2 regions of the Alloactinosynnema sp. L-07 genome follow, and region 2 is predicted to be linked to the other one. Evidence: riboswitches for the same ligand, from Rfam matches in the RefSeq annotation. Region 2 holds a riboswitch; the other holds the start of a gene.
The links. Region 2 has a riboswitch for thiamine pyrophosphate ahead of thiO (glycine oxidase ThiO). Riboswitches for the same ligand answer to the same signal wherever they lie in the genome.
Positions count from the first base shown of each region.

Region 1: it holds a riboswitch for thiamine pyrophosphate, as region 2 does, so the genes downstream of both, BN1701_RS30910 (thiamine ABC transporter substrate binding subunit) here and thiO (glycine oxidase ThiO) in region 2, are expected to answer to the same signal.

Region 1 covers NZ_LN850107.1:6,752,875-6,759,153, reverse strand. The annotation lists gene BN1701_RS30925 (ABC transporter permease) at 261-1,136, shown strand; gene BN1701_RS30920 (ABC transporter ATP-binding protein) at 1,120-2,127, opposite strand; gene BN1701_RS30915 (ABC transporter permease) at 2,124-3,737, opposite strand; gene BN1701_RS30910 (thiamine ABC transporter substrate binding subunit) at 3,806-4,837, opposite strand; TPP riboswitch at 4,861-4,969, opposite strand; gene BN1701_RS30905 (4a-hydroxytetrahydrobiopterin dehydratase) at 5,004-5,312, shown strand; gene BN1701_RS30900 (tyrosinase family oxidase copper chaperone) at 5,392-5,739, shown strand; gene BN1701_RS30895 (alkaline phosphatase PhoX) at 5,789-6,279, opposite strand, start outside.
Region 2 covers NZ_LN850107.1:6,360,286-6,366,564, forward strand. The annotation lists gene BN1701_RS29035 (MFS transporter) at 1-414, shown strand, start outside; gene BN1701_RS29040 (threonine/serine dehydratase) at 404-1,357, opposite strand; gene BN1701_RS36125 (hypothetical protein) at 1,740-2,129, opposite strand; gene thiE (thiamine phosphate synthase) at 2,612-3,250, opposite strand; TPP riboswitch at 3,280-3,388, shown strand; gene thiO (glycine oxidase ThiO) at 3,381-4,478, shown strand; gene thiS (sulfur carrier protein ThiS) at 4,654-4,854, shown strand; gene BN1701_RS29060 (thiazole synthase) at 4,856-5,611, shown strand; gene BN1701_RS29065 (MarR family winged helix-turn-helix transcriptional regulator) at 5,641-6,090, shown strand; gene thiD (bifunctional hydroxymethylpyrimidine kinase/phosphomethylpyrimidine kinase) at 6,116-6,279, opposite strand, start outside.

The sequences.
Region 1 (6,279 bases), 390 kb from region 2:
CACCCCGCACCAGAGCAGCATCGGGTGAAGCTCGGCGATCCCGCTGTGTCTGGGGGGACGACGGCCCCTAAGCTGCCTGGCGTGTGGGGTGCCTTTCCGCCCACGCTTTTTCCCCACAGGGGCCGTCGTAGGGGCCCCAGGCACAGCGTGATCGCCCAGCTTCACCCGATGGTGCGCACGCTCCCCAAGCACTACCAAAGCGCGGCTCCACTCAACCAAGCCCACAGCGCAAGCGAGTCGCAGACCACGGAGGCCACCTCATGACCGCCATCACCGCCGACCTGGGCACCGGCGAGATCCAGCGGCCCCAAGCCCGCAAGGCCCCCCTGATCCGCCTGCTCCGCTCCGAACTACGCATGATCCTGCGCCGACCCCGCACCCTGATCATGATCGGCCTACTGGCCCTAGTCCCCGTCATCGCAGGCATCGGCATAGCCATCGCCGCAGACGGAGAAAGCGGCGACCCAGTAGGCGACGGCATCGCCGCGCTCGTCGACGGCAACGGCCTACTGCTCCCCGTCTTCGCCCTCATCCTCGCCCTCAACATGCTCCTCCCCCTGACCGGCGCCATGCTCGCCGCCGACGCCCTCGCAGGCGAAACGGCCAGCGGGACACTCCGATCACTACTGCTCGCCCCGGTAAGCAGGACGCGCGTACTCGCCGTCAAGGCGTTCGGCGTGGCCACCGTCTCGCTCCTGGTAGTCCTGCTGATGGCGGTCACAGGCACGATCGCGGGCGTGATCCTGCTCGGCGGCGACGGCATGCTGACCATGTCGGGCACTTCCCTGCCCGTCATCGACGCCCTCGGCCGGATCCTGCTGACCGTGCTGCTGGTGACGGTGCAGGTCTGGGCGCTGGCCGCGATCGCGCTGGCCGTGTCGGCGTGGACCGAGCACCCGCTGATCGTCGTCGTGGTGTCCCTCGGCGTGGTCATCCTGTCGGGTGTGCTCAGCGCGATCCCGGCGCTGGACTGGCTCGACCCGGTCCTGATGACCACGAGCTGGGAGAGCATCCCGGAGGTCATCCGCGACCCGCTGCCCACCGGCACCCTGTTGGAGGGCGTGCTGCGGGCGGGCTGCTATATCGTGATCGGCTACTCCCTGGCGCTGTCGCGGATGCTCAGCCGCGACGGCTGAGCACGGCGATCCCGTCGGGGTCGAGGACAAGCCGGACCGTGTCCCCCACGTCCGGCGCGTCCGCGATTCCGGCGACGGCGTTCACCTGGCGGGCCGGGGTATCGACCAGGAGGCGCACATGGTCGCGGCGGTGCACGCGGGCCGCGACGGTGCCCTCGGTCGGCCCCTCCCCCACCCGCAGCGCCGAGGGCCGCAGCCCGACGCGGGCGGGCCCCTCGGGTGCCCACGGCACGGCCGCGATGCCGAACCCGCAGGTCAGGACCCCCGCGTCGACCTCGCCATCGACGACCAGCTCGCAGCCGAGGAACCTCGCGGTCTCCTCGTCGGCGGGCTCACGCCACACCTGATCCGGCCGTCCTGTTTGGACGATCCGGCCCGCGCGCATGACCGCGACCCGGTCGGCGAGGGTGAACGCCTCGTCGTGGTCGTGGGTGACGACGATCGCGGTACTCCCCTCGATCCGCAGCACTCGGGCCAGATCCATGGCCAATTGCTCGCGCAGTACGCGGTCCAGCGCCGACAGCGGCTCATCGAGCAGCAGCAGCCGGGGCCGCGGGGCCAGCGCCCTGGCCAGCGCGACCCGCTGCTGCTCGCCGCCGGACAACTCGGTCACCCGCCGCCGTTCGCAGCCTGCCAGGCCGACCAGTTCCAGCAGCTCGGCGACTCGGCCCGGCTCGTGATCACCCCGCATGCGCAGGCCGAAGGCGACGTTGGCGGCCACGTCGCGGTGCGGGAACAGCTGGCCGTCCTGGAAGACCAGGCCGAAGCCGCGCCGGTGCACCGGGACGCCTGCCAGGTCCGCGTCGTCCCAGGTGACCTTGCCGAACGACATCGGCTCCAGCCCGGCGATGGCCCGCAGCAACGTGGACTTGCCGCAGCCTGAGGGCCCCAACAGCGCGACCACTTCACCGTCGTCCACCTCGATGTCCACATCGGACACCGCGAGCAGTGCTCCATAGTGGACGTCCACACCCTCGACCCGCAGCATCAGAATTCCCCCACCGACTGGACCCGCAGGCGTTCGACCAGCAGCACCGCCGCGACGGTCACCACCATCAGCAGCGTGCACGCCGCGTAGGCCATCTGGTTGTTCAACTCCCCTGGACGCGAGATCAGGCGCCCGATCACCACCGGCAGTGTCGCGGTGTCGGGGCGGGCCAGGAAACTCGTCGCGCCGAACTCGCCAAGGGCGACCACGAAGCCGAACGCCGCCGCCGCGAGCAGGGACCGGCCCGCGAGCGGGATGTCGATCTCACGCCAGACCCGCCACGGGCTCGCGCCGAGCGACGCGGCGGCCTGCCGCAGCCGCTGGTCGATCGAGCGCAGCACCGGGAGCAGCATGCGGATCACCAGCGGTGTCACCACAAGCGCCTGGGCCAGCGGCACCAGCGCGGATGACGTGCGCAGATCGCCGGGCAGGGCGTCAAGGGTGATCAGGTAGCCGAACCCGACGGTCACCGCCGACACGCCCAGCGGCACCATCAGCGCGGTGTCGAGCGTGTCGACCACCGCGGGCCGCGCCCGGCCGCGGCTCAGCGACACGAGCACGACCGCCGCGGTGACGCCAAGTCCCAGCGCCAGCAGTGTGGCGTCGAACGCGGCGCTCAGCGAATTCACAGCGGCATCGATGCCGGAGACCTGCAGAGAACCGCGGAACCCGGTGCCGGACAACGCGCGGTATCCGTCCAAGCCCCAACCATCCTCAGTGGACACTGAGCGCAGGACCAACGCGAGAATGGGAACCAGCAGGGCCGCCACCACCGCGTAGGCGCCCGCGACCACCCCCCACTCACGGCCCCGTGGCCGACGGGCGGTCTCGGTTCGCGGGCGTAGCGTCATCGCCGTCTCCCGGCGCCGCCGCGCCACGGCCGCGAGGACCAGCACCGCGACCACGGCGGTCACCTGGATCAGCGACAGCGCCGCCGCACCGGACAGATCGAGCAATTCGACCGTGCGCAGGTAGATCTCGGTCTCCAGCGTTCGGTAGCGGGCCCCACCCAGCAGCAGGACGACACCGAAACTGGTGGCACAGAAGAGAAAGACCACCGCCGCCGACGAGCCGATCGCAGGCCGCAGCGCGGGCAGGGTCACCGAGACGAACGCCCGCAGCGGCGAGGCGCCCAGCGACCGGGCCGCGTCCTCGGCCCGGCGGTCGAGGTGCGCCCAAAGGCCCGACACGGTGCGGGCGACGACGGCGACGTTGAAGAAGGCGTTCGCCAGCACGATCGCGAGCACGCCGCCGTCTGGCAGCAGCGACCGGAAAGCCAATCCCACCACCACTGTCGGCAGCACGAACGGCACCAGGATCACCGCGCGGACCACCGCCATCCCCGGCAGCGCGCAGCGGGCAAGCAGGAATGCCACCGGCAGCGCGGCGATGACCGCGACCAGCGTCGACGCCGCGGCCTGGGCCAGGGTGAACAGCACCAGCGACCAGGTGTCGGCCGCGGCCAGAACCCGGCCGACACCGCCGGAGGACAGACCCCGCTGGACGATCGCGGCCACCGGCCACAGGAAGAAGACCGCCAGGAACCCCAACGGCACCAACGCCGCGAGCAGCGCTCCCGTGCCCTGGGGTGGACGGCGGGCGGCCGCGCCGATGCCGCGGGGTCCGGTCGCCTCCCGCGACTGGCGGCGGGCTGGTGCCCGCCGCCGGGTCGACCGCGGACTCAGCCCCGGACGGCCGTGCGCCACTGCTCGATCCACCGCTCCCGGTTCGCCTGGATGTCGGCGGCGGCCATCGTCGCCGGGCTCTGCGGCGCGGGCGCGGCCGCCCACGCCGCGGGCAGCGCCACGCCGTCGCGGGCCGGGTAGACATACATCTTCTCGGGCACCTTGGCCTGGAAGGACTCCGAGAGCAGCAGGTCGAGCACCTTGCGCGCGCCGTCGGTGTTCTTCGCCCCGGCCAGCACGCCCGCGTACTCGACCTGGCGGAAGCAGGTGTCCAGCAGCGCCGCCGTGCGCGGTTTGCCCGCCTCGTCGACCTCAGCCGACGGCGACGACGCGTACGAGACCACCAGCGGCCGCGGGCCCTTGCCGGACGAGCCGGAGAACTCCTGGGTGTAGGCCTCCTCCCAGCCCGCCACGACCTTCACGCCGTTGGCCTTGAGCCGGTTCCAGTAGCCGACCCAGTCCTTCTGGCCGTACTGCGCCACGGTGGCCAGCAGGAACGCCAGCCCCGGCGAACTGGTCGCCGGATCCTCCACGACCAGCAGGTCCTTGAACTTGGGGTCGGCAAGGTCCTCGAACGTGGCGGGCGCGGTAAGCCCGCGCGCGGTGAGCCCGGCCGGGTCGACGTTGACGCACACGTCGCCGGTGTCGACCGCGGTCAGCCTGCCGGTGTCGTCGATGGCGAACCGCTGCGGACCCTTGTCGGCCTCGGGGCTGCGGTACTCGGCGAAGACACCCTCGGTGAGCGCGCGGGAGGCGAAGGTGTTGTCCACCCCGAAGGCGATGTCGCCGAGCGGGCTGGACTTGGTGAGCACCAGCTGGTTGGTCAGCGCGCCGGCGTCGCCGCTCTTGCGCACCTCGATGGTGATGCCGGTGTCGGTCTTGAACTTGTCGAACACGGCCTGGTCGAACTCGAACGAGTCGTGGGTGACCAGGACGACCTTGCCGTCACCGCCCGACTCCTCAGAGCCGAACAACGAACAGCTCGCGGTCATGAGAACCGCGGCCGCGATGGCGACGAACTTGCGCATGGATCGTTCCTCCTCGGGGCGTGGACGCACCACGAGGACCTTCCTGCGCCGGCATGACCCGGATCAGGTGCGGACGGTCGAGGGCACGCCCCTCCTCTCAGCCCGCCTAGGCGGACTCCCGTGGCGTGACGAGCGTACGCCTGGCCGAGCGGCCAGTATTGGGGTCATGCCTGAACTGCTCAGTGACAAGGACATCGGCGTCGCGCTCGGCACGCTGCCGGACTGGAAGCTCAAGGACGGCGCCCTGGTGCGGGTCGTCGAGTTCGACGGGTTCCCGCAGGCCATCCAGGTCGTCAACCGGATCGCCGAGATCGCGGAGAACGACAACCACCACCCCGACATCGACATCCGGTGGCGCACCCTGACCTTCCGGTGCAGCACCCACTCCGCGGGCGGCGTCACCGCCTTGGACGTGACCATGGCCGAGGAGATCGACGGCGTGGTCGACACGGTGCGGGGGCCGGACGGACGCTGACGCGGGCGCGGGCGCCGACCGTCTGGTACATATGGAATCAGGTGATCACCTTCCCTGCGACTCACCTGAAAGGCACACCATGCGCACTCTCCTCGCGGGTGCCGCGCTGGCCGTTGCGGCTTGCGCGCTCACCCCGGCGGCCGCCATGGCCGCACCCCAGACGGCCACCTGCACGCCGTCGTTCTTCGCCGAGCGGTACGAGGGCAAGACGATCCACATCATCGACCGCTGCCAGTCCGAGCCGGGCTGGGTCCGCTACACCGTCTTCATCAACGGGCGCGAGCTCGGCGTCGACAAGCTCGAAGGCGACATGGGCTACCTCAGTGTCATCAACGCCTACGACGTCACGCCCACCCTGAAGGACACCGCGCGGAACGCGGTGGACACGCTGGGACCGGACGGCGAACTGGCGCCGTTCAGGCCGTAATCCGAGTCAGGCGCGGCGCCCGTCCGGACGGGCGCCGCGCCTGGTTCACTCAGCTCCGGAACGGACCGGTGACCTCATAGGTGATGCCGCCGCTGCTGCTGCCCGACGTGCCACGCTGCGACGAGAAGTACAGGCGCTGACCGTTCGGGGTGAACGCCGGGCCGGTGATCTCCGAGCTGGACTGCCCGGTCACCCGCAGGAACACCGCGACGATGTCGTCCGGCGTGATGAGGCAGATCTCCAGGTTGCCGCCGTCCTCGGCGACGTACAGGTCACCGCTGCCCGCCCGGGTGATGTTGTCGACACCGGTCAGCGGAGCGCCGCCGCCGACCACGAGCGAGTCGTCGTAGGCCAGTTCGATGGTCGAGGTGTTCGCGTCGTACGCCCACACCCGGTTGTCGCCCTTGGTGGTGAACCAGCAGGTCCCAGCCGCGTACACGCAGCCCTCGCCGCCGTTGAACCGCTTGGCGCCGGAGACCTGGTTGCGGGTGGCGGTGGGGCTGCCGTCGGGGTCAGGCACGACGCCCCAGGTGACCGAGC
Region 2 (6,279 bases):
GGGTCGACCTACCTCGGCTCGGTCCTGCCCGCCGTCACCGTGTTCGGGCTCGGCCTAGCCGTGGTCGTCGCGCCGGTCACCGCGACCGTGCTCGCCGCCGCGCCCGACCGTTACGCGGGCGTGGCCTCCGGGGTCAACAACGCCGTCGCCCGAACCGGCGGCCTGCTCGCCGTCGCGGTCCTGCCCGCCGCCGCAGGCCTGACCGGCGCGGCCTACACCGACCCGACCGCGCTCACGTCGAGCTGGCGCACGGCCCTGCTGATCTGCGCGGGCCTGTGCGTCGTCGGGGGTCTGCTCGCGCTCGGGGTGCGGGGCAATGTCCTGGCCGTGGTGGACCACGCCCCGGACTGCCCGCACCCCGGCGACTGTCTGCACTGCTCGGTGGACGCGCCACCGACGCACGTCAAGCCTTGAGCAACTCCGCGAGCAGGGTCTGGTCGACGTTGCCGCCGGACACCACGGCCACCGTGCGGCCTCGGGGAAGTTCGTCGGCGCGGTAGAGGTAGCCCGCGGTCGCCACGGCACCGCTGGGCTCGGCGACCAGGTTCGACTTGTGCGCGAGATCGGCGACGGTCGCGCGGATCTCGTCCTCGGACACCGTGACGATCCCGTCCACGAACGCCTGCTGGTGGGCGAAGGTCAGCGGCGAGGGCTGCGAGCGCAGGCCGTCGGCGATGGTCCGGTTGCGGTCGGCCACCGACCACGACACCAGCTCACCGGCCTTGAGGCTGGCCGCCGTGTCGGCCGCCAGCTCCGGCTCGACCGCCCACACCTGGGCGCCGGGTCGCAGTGCCTTGATCGCCGCGGCGACGCCGGAGATCAGCCCGCCGCCGCTGACCGGCACGAGCACCAGGTCGACCTCGGGGAGGTCCTCGATGATCTCCAGGCCGATCGTGCCCTGACCAGCGATCACGTCGAGGTGGTCGAACGGCGGGATCAGGGTGGCGCCCTTCGCCACGACGATGGCGTCGGCGACGATCTCGCGTTGCCCGACCCCGCTGAGCACGACCTCGGCGCCGTGCGAGCGGGTCGCGTCGATCTTGACCTGCGGGGTGTCCTCGGGGACCACGATCCACGCCGGGGTGCCGAACACCTTGGCCGCGTACGCGACGGCCTGGGCGTGGTTGCCGCTGGAGTAGGCCACGACGCCACGAGCGCGCTGCTCGTCGGTCAGCCGGGACAGCGCGTTGTAGGCGCCGCGGATCTTGAACGCGCCGACGGGCTGCAAGTTCTCGGGCTTGAGCCACAGCGGTCGATCGGGGTCGGACCAGAGGCAGGTCAGCAGGGGCGTGCGGGTGGCACCACCGGCGATGCGGCCCGCGGCCGCGCGGATGTCGTCCAGAGTCACGAGGTTCACGGCACCAGTCTGCCGATACACCACCTGAACGGGAATGAGGTTCCTCAGTTGCACCGTCAACGCCCGGACCTGCGGCTGGGACGTCCAGCGCCTGGGGTTCGGAACCGTTCGCCGAGGACCTCGAGCGCGACGCGTTCGCAGTTCTCCGTAGGCGATCGCGGCCGCAATTCTGCGATCCGCCCTGGTGAATGCCTCCGTCATCAAGGCTGAGCTCGAGCAGAACTGACCGACCCGAAACGCTTGTGTGCACGTCCACATGTGGACGTGCACACAAGAAACAGCTTTGACAGCTCTGTCAGGATTGCTCTGTCCACCTCGATATGCCACAGGCCAGGCGAATGGGGGCCTGTCCGTAGGTCCCCATTCGCTCATCCATTGAGTATCAGCAGCACTTGGTGGCCGGGCCGAGTGCGTTGTAGACAGTTCGTCCATTGACGCTGATCTGCACTCGGGTTCTGAACTCAAGGGAAGAGGATCGACCCTGGATCTTGACGGATGGTCGGGTGTAGTGTCCATTCGCGCATCCAGCAGTAGCCCAGCCGGTGTATTCCACCAGCCGTTGGTACTGGTACACGTCGACCCTGCTCCTCGACACGCAGGTGCCGGAGTATGGCGCGGCCGCGTTGATGTAATAGTCCGGGTACATATGAACGCCGTCGTCCCCACTGCATACACCGATGTGCCAATTGTTCTGCGTGATGTCGTTGCACCCCCCGCCGCTCGCCTGCGCCGGGTTTGCCATCACCACCGAGGAAACGATAGTGGCGAGCATGACAGCCGCACGTGTGACGGACCTTCGCAAGTTCATTCGGATCCCCCATGGATGAGTTTACTTTGCGCAGCCAACGGTAGCGACAACCCATGGCCAGTTCAAGATTGTCATGTGAGTTTGAGCCGGATTTGCTGCAAGCGGGGGAATGGCAGGTTCGTGGGTGCGGGCAGGACCTGGATGGTGCGGGTGGTGATTCGGCTGTGGTCGCGGTCGACCTGCCCGGGCGATGACCGGTGTTTGCGCCAATGGCAATGCGTCGAGCGCGGCCAAGGGCCGCGGATGTCGTCCAGAGTCACGAGGTTCACGGCACCCAGTCTGCCGATACACCACCTGAACGGGAATGTGAATATCTTGCGGGCCCGTGCGTCCAGATGGGCCTATCACGGTGCGCAGTCGCGTCATACCGTCGGGTTATCGCCCCCCGAGCGACACGTGAGGGCACAGTGGGCGAGCCGTAACCCTGCGCGGCTCGCCCACGCCGGTCAGTGGCCGAGCGCGGTGACCAGCGCCTTCGCCGCGGCCTCCGGGTCGGCGGCCTCCGTGATCGCCCGCACGACGACGATCCGCGTCGCGCCCGCCGCCAGCACCTCCGGCACCCGCGCCAGATCGATCCCACCGATGGCGAACCAAGGCCGTTCCGACCTGGTCGCGCGGACGAGGTCGAGTCCGGGGGCGGGCCTGCCGGGCTTGGTGGGGGTCGGCCAGCACGGGCCGGTGCAGAAGTAGTCGACACCCGGCTCGCGCGCGGCGGCGTCGGCTTGGGCGAAGTCGTGGGTGGAGCGGCCGATCACGATGTCCTCGCCCAGAATCCGGCGGGCCTGGGAGACGGGGAGATCGTCCTGCCCTAGGTGAAGCACGTCCGCCCCGGCGGCCAGCGCGATGTCGGCCCGGTCGTTGACGGATAGCAGCGCGCCCCGGGCCGCACAGACCTCGGCCAGCGTCGCCAACGCCCTGAGTTCGGGGCCTGCCTCCAGGCTCTTGGCCCGCAGCTGCACGATGTCGACCCCACCCGCGAGCGCCGCGTCGGCGAACTCGGCGAGGTCGGGCCGGATGTCCGTGCACAGGTAGAGGCGCGCGGTATGGAGCTTGGCGCGGATCTGGTCACCGTTGAGTCCTGGCATGGAACCGCACGGTAGTGCGCTACGGTGGAACCTGGTCGCACGGGAGTCCGAGAAACGGGCTGAGAGGGAGCTGGGATCGCTCCGACCGTCGAACCTGATCCGGGTCATGCCGGCGCAGGGAGCGTGGTGTGTGGTGAATGACGTCAAGCGCGTCGCCGTCGTGGGCGGTGGCGTGATCGGGCTGTCCGTGGCGTGGGCGCTGGCTGAGGCCGGGTTCCGCGTCGTCTTGGTCGATCCCGACCCAGGTCACGGTGCTTCGTGGGTGGCGGGCGGAATGCTCGCCCCGGTCACCGAGTCGTGGCCGGGTGAGGACGATGTGCTCGCGCTGGGGGCCGCGTCGCTGGATCTGTGGCCCGCGTTTGCGGAGCGGTTGCGGCAGCGAGGTGGCGATCCTGGGCTAAGCACGCACGGAACTCTGGCGCTGGCGCTTGACTCCGCCGATGTCGGCACGCTGAATGTCCTCGCCGACTATCTGCGCGGCCAGGGGCGTGCCGTCGAGCGGCTGACCGGGCGCGAACTGCGGGCGCTGGAGCCCGCGCTGGGGCCTCGGGTCCGAAGTGGACTGAATGTGCCGGGGGATCTGGCCGTGGACAACCGAAGCCTGCTGATCGCGCTCCGGTCCGCCTGCGAATCGGCGGGGGTGGAGTTCTTCCCGGCGGCGGCGACCGGAGTCCGGCCGGGCGCGGTCGACCTCGGCAGCTCCACTGTGGACTGTGAGGTGGCGGTCATCGCGGCCGGGGCGTGGAGCCGGACGCTGCACCCCGCGCTGGAGTCGGTGACCAGGCCGGTCAAGGGGGAGATCCTGCGGCTGCGGGCCCGGCCGGGCGCGCTGCCGGTCCCGGTGCGGACGATCCGTGCGCACGTCGAGTCGCGGCCGGTCTACCTGGTGCCCAGGGCCGACGGCGAACTCGTTCTCGGCGCGACCCAGTACGAGGCGGGCTACGACACCGAGGTCACCGTCGGCGGCGTGCGGGACCTGCTGGCCGACGCCGAGCAGGTGCTGCCGGGCATCGCCGAGTACGCGCTGACCGAGTGCGCCGCCGGGCTGCGGGCGGGCAGCCGGGACAACCTGCCGCTGGTCGGCTGGCTCGAACCCGGGGTGCTCGCCGCCACCGGCCACCACCGCAACGGGCTCCTGCTCGCGCCCGGCACCGCGGCCTCGGTCGTGGCCATGCTGCGCGACGGCGCCGCCCCAGAACCGGCCGCGGACCCCGCCCGGTTCCGCTAGTGTCCTGCGCCGGAATCCGACATCTATCTCGGCGGCCCAGCTTCCCGCTGGCCGCACGGACGAAAGGCCCACGGACACCCAGTACGAGGACCTTCCGTCCGCACACCCAGCGGAAACCTGGACCACCGATATAGACGCCGGATTCCGGCGCAGAACACTAGTTGGAAAGGACGCGATGAGGATCGAGGTCAACGGCGAGCCCCGCGAGGTCGCCGACGGAACGACGGTCGCCGACGTGCTCGCCGCGCTCGGCCTGCCCGCCAACGGGATCGCGGTCGCCGTCGACGGCGAGGTCGTGCCCCGTGCCGACCACGCGCGGACCACGGTGACCGACGGGGCCGCCGTCGAGATCCTGACCGCTGTGCAGGGAGGCTGACATGGACGACCCCTTCGTCATCGCCGACCGGGAGTACTCCTCCCGCCTGATCACCGGCACCGGCGGCGCCGCCAACCTGGCCGTACTCGAACGCGCCCTGGTCGCCTCCGGGACCGAGTTGACCACGGTGTCGCTGCGCCGGGTCGACGCGGCCGGTGGGTCCGGGGTGCTGGAAGTCCTGCGGCGGCTGAAGATCGACCCGCTGCCGAACACCGCGGGCTGCCGCACCGCCGCCGAGGCGGTACTGACGGCGCGGCTCGCTCGGGAGGCGCTCAGCACGAACTGGATCAAGCTGGAAGTCGTCGCCGACGACAAGACCCTGCTCCCCGACCCGATCGAGTTGCTCGACGCCGCCGCCACCCTGGTCGACGACGGTTTCGTGGTGTTGCCCTACACCAACGACGACCCGGTGCTGGCGCTGCGGCTGGAGGAGGCGGGCTGCGCGGCGGTCATGCCCCTTGGCTCGCCGATCGGCACCGGCCTGGGCATCCGCAACCCGCACAACATCGAACTGATCGTCGCCCGCGCGGGCGTCCCCGTGATCCTCGACGCGGGCATCGGCACCGCCTCCGACGCCGCGCTGGCCATGGAACTGGGCTGCTCAGCGGTGCTGCTGGCCACCGCCGTCACCCGCGCCGCCGACCCCGAGAAGATGGCCACCGCGATGCGCTCGGCGGTGGTCGCGGGCAGACTCGCCAGGCAGGCAGGCCGCATACCGCAGCGGTTCTGGGCCCAGGCATCCAGCCCTCCGCGATGAAGCCTTGGTGGCGCGCGGCACAATGAGGTATGACGACTTCGGAGGGCGACCCCGCCACCGGCGACATCCCGGCCCGCCTCTACCTGGCGATCGGCAGACTGTCCCGGTCGCTACGCCGCTCCGGCAGCCCCGGCCTCGGCCACGGCTCGATCTCCGCACTGTCCACATTGGTCAACTGCGGCGAACTACGATTAGGTGACCTGGCAGGCAAGGAGGGCGTCGCCGCCCCGACCATGTCACGCATCGTGGCAAGCCTGGTAGAGACCGGCCTGGCCCTGCGCGAACCCGACCCCGCCGACCGCCGAGCCTGGCTGGTACGGGCGACCGAGGAAGGCGAACGGGTAGTTTCCGGCGTCCGCTCGACACGTGTGCACGAACTAGGACGCAGATTGGAACGACTCTCAGCAGAGGACCACAAGCGCCTAATCAACGCGATCCCGGTCCTAGAGGCACTGCTAGCAGAGGAACAGAAGAGCTAAGTAAAAAAAGAGGCACCCGCCCGGCTCAGGGCGCAAAGAACGACCCCGCATCGGGAAGCCGCCACAGCGGAGAGACCGGTCCGACTCCCGAGCCCAGGGGATATGCGGCGCGCACGCTCCGAGTAATGAAGTCCTTACCGAGCCGCACAGCACTCACCACGTCATTCCCCTTAGCCAACGCCGCCGTAA